2 regions of the Pectobacterium colocasium genome follow, and region 1 is predicted to be linked to the other one. Evidence: riboswitches for the same ligand, from Rfam matches in the RefSeq annotation. Region 1 holds a riboswitch; the other holds the start of a gene.
The links. A riboswitch is a leader RNA that binds a small molecule or an ion and turns the genes downstream of it on or off. The one in region 1 is predicted to bind thiamine pyrophosphate.

Region 1 (3,118 bases):
ATACTTCACGATCAGCGCAATAAACTCAAAATACAGGAAATAAATTACAATGCCTTCTATCAGCTGATAGGAGGAATCTTTCTCATTGGAGATCAGCAGCACCTTCGCCAGATGAAACGTTTCTTTGACTAAAAAAATCACCAGAATAGTCGCCAGCACCAGCAGGCCGATATTGAGTATCGTCTGAAGCGCTTTGGCAGCCATCGCACTGCGAGCAGAACCTGCCATATGTTATCCCCACACCCTGTTTCACATTAACGCCAAGATTTCACAGCAAAGTAACCGGATGCCCCCACACTGTCACGCCAAAATACGCTTAATTTAGTTTGAAATTACTGGCAAAGATGTCACGCAAAGTACAAGTCAATTTACTTATGGTTTTACCACCAGCGATGGAAATGGTGAACGGGGCCGATGCCGTGCCCGACCTCCAGCGTGTCGGCCTGTTGTAATGCCTGCTGCAAATAATCCTTCGCGGCGTAGACCGTTTCGCTCCAGCTATCGTGGCGCGGTCGCAACGCGGCCAGTGCGGCAGACAGCGTGCAGCCGGTGCCATGCGTATGACGGGTATTCACTCGCGGGGAACTAAAGCGCTGCGGTTCGGCCTGTCGGCTGAACAGCCAGTCCGGGCTTTCCGCTTCACTCAAGTGACCGCCTTTCATCAGCACCGCCTGACAGCCCATTGCCAGCAGCGCCTCCCCCTGCTCACGCATTTCCCGTTCGTTGGTGGCCGGTGACGTATTCAGCAGCGCCGCAGCCTCGGGCAAGTTGGGCGTAATCAGGGACACCAGCGGCAGCAGTTCACGGCGGATCGATTCCACCGCCTCGGGTGCGAGTAGCGGATCGCCACTTTTCGCCAGCATCACGGTGTCCAGCACCACAAAAGGCACCGCGTAGTGACGCAGGCGCTCGGCAACCGCGTCAACAATATCGGTCTGCGCCAGCATCCCAATCTTGGCGCTGTCGATGCGTACATCGCTCAGCACGGAATCCAACTGCGCCGCGACAAAATCCGGCTCAATTCGGTAGACGGACTGCACGCCGCGCGTATTTTGCGCCACCAGCGCGGTAATGACTGACGTCCCATAAGCCCCCAGCGCGGAAAAAGCTTTTAGATCCGCCTGAATACCCGCCCCGCCGCTCGGATCGGTGCCTGCAATCGTCAACGCATTGATACGTTTCATGCCAGATCCTCCGCGCGCAGGGTATAGAGCCTGTCGAGAAAGTTGGGGATAAAACTGCCTGTACCTTGAGACACCGAAGCCGCCTGCTGCCCCGCGAAAGCCATGACATAGCACGCCGCCGCTACGTGGGATAAGCGTTCCCCCTCCAGAGCACAGAAACCCGCGACGACTGCCGACAGCGCACAGCCCGCACCAACCACGCGCGTCATCATGCTATCGCCACCAGTCACCGCGATATCACGTACGCCGTCCGTGACATAATCCACCACGCCGGTCACCGCGACGATCGTCCCCACTTGCCGCGCCAGTTCGCGTGCAGCAGGAAGCGCTGCCAGCGAGTCATCGGTGCTATCCACACCCCGCCCCTGTGCGGCTAAGCCCGCCAGCGCCATGATTTCAGACGCATTGCCGCGAATCGCCGCGGGCTTCCACGCCAGCAATTCCCGACAGAATTCACGCCGAAAGGTCAACCCGCCTACGGCAACCGGATCGAGCACCCACGGCGTCCCCGCCTGATGCGCGCGGTTTACCGCCGCTCGCATCGCCTCGGCGCGCGAGCGCTCCAGCGTCCCGACATTAATCAGCAGCGCATCGGCCACCGCGCTGAACTGCGCAGCTTCTTCAGGATCGACCACCATTGCCGGCGACGCATTCAGCGCCAGCAGCACATTAGCGGTAAAAGATTGCACCACGTCGTTGGTCAGGCAGTGCACCAGCGGCGAGGCAGAACGGAATTGGGTGAGTGAGGTTGCTGCCTGAGCGGCAGAAAGGTCGGTGGGTCGCGTGTTCATAGGTCTCCCAACCGGCGTGGAAGAAGGCGGCAACCGGTGGGCATACCGTGACTTCCCTACGCTGGCATTATCCAGATCAGGTGGTACGGGTATTTCTCAGCCTTCACAAAGAAGGGCACCCCGAGTCATGTACTACGCTTTGCAGCATAAGTAAGTGGGTAACGTAAAGCAAGCGCTCCCCCGCTTCTCTTGCCCACCCGACACCCAATGAAAAACCACAGGCACGTTGTGACATAGAGAAAAACGCCATAACCCTTTAGACTGGTTAATCAAACCCATACTGAGGAGATTGTGATGACGATGATAAAGAGTTATGCCGCACCGGAAGCAGGCGCAGCGCTGGAGTTGTATGAGTTTGATGCGGGTGAACTACAGGCGGAAGACGTAGAAGTTGTGGTGGATTACTGCGGCGTGTGCCATTCCGATCTCTCGATGATCGATAACGAATGGGGCATATCGAGCTATCCGCTGGTTGCCGGGCATGAAGTAATTGGCCGTGTGCACGCCCTGGGCAACGCGGCGAAGAACAAAGGATTAAAGGTTGGTCAGCGCGTCGGTATTGGCTGGACGGCACGTAGCTGTGGGCACTGCGATGCCTGTATCAGCGGCAGCCAAACCAACTGCCAGCAAGGCAGCGTGCCGACCATCCTGAATAAAGGCGGTTTTGCCAATAAGATCCGTGCGAACTGGCAGTGGGCTATCCCGCTTCCTGATTCCATCGATATCGAATCTGCAGGCCCGTTGCTGTGCGGCGGCATCACCGTTTTCAAACCGCTGTTAATGCACCATGTCACCGCAACCAGCCGCGTCGGCGTGATCGGCATCGGCGGTCTGGGGCATATCGCGATTAAGCTCCTGCACGCAATGGGTTGTGAAGTCACGGCGTTCAGCTCAAACCCAGCCAAAGAGCAGGAAGTGCTGGCGATGGGTGCCGATAAGGTCGTCAACAGCCGCGATCCTCAAGCGCTGACGGCATTAGCGGGTCAGTTCGATCTCATCATCAACACCGTGAGCGTCGATCTGGAATGGCAACCCTACTTCAACGCACTCGCCTATAACGGGAAATTCCATACCGTCGGCGCGGTGATGAAGCCATTTAGCGTGCCGGCCTTTACGCTCATCGCAGGTGACCGCAGCGTTTCC
Region 2 (3,118 bases), 1.7 Mb from region 1:
CGACAGCGCGACATCGTAAGCGGCACAGATTTCACAGATTTCACGGAAGTGCTCGTACAGGAAGCTCTCTTTGTGATGCGACAGGCACCACTTCGCCATGATGGAACCCCCGCGTGAAACGATGCCGGTCAGGCGTTTAGCGGTCATTGGCACGTAGCGCAGCAGCACGCCGGCGTGGATAGTGAAATAGTCCACGCCTTGTTCCGCCTGCTCCAGCAGCGTATCGCGGAACATTTCCCAGTTCAGGTTTTCCGCCACGCCGTTCACTTTTTCCAGCGCCTGATAGATTGGCACGGTACCGATGGGGACGGGGCTGTTACGCAGAATCCACTCGCGGGTTTCATGAATATAACGGCCGGTTGAGAGATCCATCACCGTATCCGCGCCCCAGCGGGTAGACCAGACCAGCTTTTCCACCTCTTCTTCGATGGAGGACGTCACAGCGGAGTTACCAATATTGGCGTTAACCTTCACCAGAAAATTGCGTCCGATAATCATCGGCTCTGATTCTGGGTGGTTGATGTTGGAAGGGATGATGGCGCGACCGGCGGCCACTTCCTGACGGACAAATTCCGGTGTGATGTTTTCCGGCAGTAGGGCGCCAAAACTTTGTCCCGGATGCTGCTGGCGCAGCACGTCGGTACGAATACGCTCGCGTCCCATATTTTCGCGAATAGCGATAAATTCCATTTCCGGGGTAATGATTCCCTGTCGCGCATAGTGGAGTTGGGTGACGCGTTTGCCTGCTTTGGCACGTAGCGGCCGTGGCAAGTGTTCGAAGCGCAGATGATCCAGTCCTGCATCTGCCAGACGCTGCTGGGTGAAATCGGAACTGACGCCGGATAGCGCTTCGGTGTCGTGACGTTCGGCAATCCAGCTGGCGCGCAGCTTCGCTAACCCAACGCGGACATCGGGTTGGGCGGCGGGGTCGCCATAAGGCCCTGACGTATCGTAAACCGGGATCGGTTCATTGGGTTCGTATTGAGGATTGTCTTTGCTGCCGCCGAGTAGCGTCGGGCTGAGCTGAATTTCCCGCATCGGTACGGCGATGTCGTCGCGCGAGCCCGTAAGATAAATGCGTTTGGAATTGGGAAAGGCCGTTCCCTGTAAGGTTTCAATAAACTGCTGGGCGGCGGCACGCTGCTCGCGGCGACCCGATTTTGACGGCACTGTGTTTATAGACAAGGGTTCTGTAGACATAGCAAGTTCCTGTAAGACGTAAAGGGAAGATTGCTTGTCTGGAGCCGGAGGGAGTAATAATGATATTGGGCATCAGAGCAGGTATGTAGGAATACGCAGCCTTGGGCTCAATGAGGTGCATTACTCTTGTTCCCTTCGCAGGTATTAACCCGATCAGGTTCCGCGGATCCCGAATTAACGGTCTCAGCCTGTGCGCTCATAGATTTCGTAAAACGATTGCTTTCGTAAAACGATTGCTTTCGTAAAACAAAACACGAGCACGCTAGGCACTCCGACAAGATATGCCCGTTTCTTAAACGGGCCAATAAAACCCCTACACTGTATGACGGCAAAACGCGGATGTCAAAGCGTGACGGTTTTGCCTGTACAGCGTGTGGCGATGTTCTTAAATAACGTCAAATGACCGCTAGTTGTCGTAAACCAGACGGATCATGTTGTCTTCTAACGTAAAACGCTCCTCCAGAGCTTCACCGACGCTGGAGAGTGCCTGCTGAAATTCGAGGCAGTTATCATGGTCGATAGCCGTCGCCAGATGGTTATCGTAAAACGTCATGATTTGCTGCGTGTTGTTTTGCAGGGCGAGGTCGAGCTGGGTAGAAAGGGCTAATAGTTGTTCGCTGTGTGTCGCTGCTTCGTGCAGCATCTTTTCGTATAAGTGAAAGTGACCGGTAGAAAGATAGTCCACCAGATTCTGGCAAAAATGATCCAATGCTTCTTCATCCAGAAGAGAAAGCGCATCCTTGTTCGGCTTGATGCCAACCAGATGATAGTAAGCCACCAGAAGCTGCTTACGCGCTTGTAGCCATTGGTCGATTAACGCATTATTGCCACCAACGTATTCAGTCAGACTTTGTAGCTGGTTTAGCATTGTTGACTCCGTGAACGGTAAGAAATAACTGAAATCCCAGTTATAAAACTTATGTAATCACTCTGAATGTAAAATGCCAGTGAAGTGGCAGTGGAGCAATAAAAAGATATGGAACAGACGCTAAAAGGTGATGAGACCGGCTGGTGGGTGGTTAGCGATGCGGTACAAATCTGGCTGCCCCAGGGAGAATTACCGTGTGGAACGGCGACGAAGTGGTCTCTGCAGGGGAAAACGGCTCGCCAAATCGGCGAATGGCAAGAACAGCCTGTCTGGCTGGTGTGTCAGGGCCGTGATACCGATATGGCCTCGGTTCGCCAACTGCTCGATCAGGACGTGGGGTTATTCCAGCTCGCGGGGCGAGGCGTACAGTTGGCTGAGTTTTATCGTTCCCATCGTTTTTGTGGTTACTGCGGCCATGAAATGGTGCGGAGCAAAACGGAGCTGGCGTGCTTATGTCACCACTGCAAAGAACGTTATTATCCGCAGATCGCGCCTTGCATCATCGTCGCGATTCGCCGTGGTGATGAGATTCTGCTGGCGCAGCACAATCGACATCGCGGAAACATGTACACCGTGCTGGCTGGGTTTGTAGAAGTCGGCGAAACGCTGGAACAGACGGTCGTGCGTGAGGTAATGGAAGAGAGCCAAATTCAGATAAAAAACCTGCGTTACGTGAGTTCGCAGCCTTGGCCATTCCCTCATTCTCTGATGATGGCGTTTATGGCCGATTATGCGGGTGGAGACATTAAGCACGACCCAAAAGAGCTGCGTGACGCGGGCTGGTTCCGCTATGACCAACTCCCGCAACTGCCCCCGCCGGGCACCGTGGCGCGTCGACTTATCGAGGATACGGTGGTGTTGTGTCGCGCTTATCACGAGAACGAAGGCTGACGTGGTACTATTTGCGCCATGAATGACTCATGTACACAACGTACTCGCGTCATAGCGTATTCGTTTTATAAAGCGTTCGTTTTATAACGCATCCGTTTCATCACATCTATCCGGTGTCGAACCGCCGTGAGGTTGAAAGGAAAAGAACATGACTGATCT

Region 2: linked by a shared signal. The riboswitch ahead of thiC (phosphomethylpyrimidine synthase ThiC) and the one ahead of thiM (hydroxyethylthiazole kinase) in region 1 are both predicted to bind thiamine pyrophosphate.

What each region holds. Positions count from the first base shown of each region.
Region 1 covers NZ_CP084032.1:3,451,575-3,454,692, forward strand. Annotated here, with positions in the region: gene psiE (phosphate-starvation-inducible protein PsiE) at 1-228, opposite strand, end outside; gene thiD (bifunctional hydroxymethylpyrimidine kinase/phosphomethylpyrimidine kinase) at 381-1,184, opposite strand; gene thiM (hydroxyethylthiazole kinase) at 1,181-1,975, opposite strand; TPP riboswitch at 2,012-2,108, opposite strand; gene ahr (NADPH-dependent aldehyde reductase Ahr) at 2,270-3,118, shown strand, end outside.
Region 2 covers NZ_CP084032.1:244,650-247,767, forward strand. Annotated here, with positions in the region: gene thiC (phosphomethylpyrimidine synthase ThiC) at 1-1,200, opposite strand, end outside; TPP riboswitch at 1,314-1,484, opposite strand; gene rsd (sigma D regulator) at 1,607-2,068, opposite strand; gene nudC (NAD(+) diphosphatase) at 2,177-2,959, shown strand; gene hemE (uroporphyrinogen decarboxylase) at 3,108-3,118, shown strand, end outside.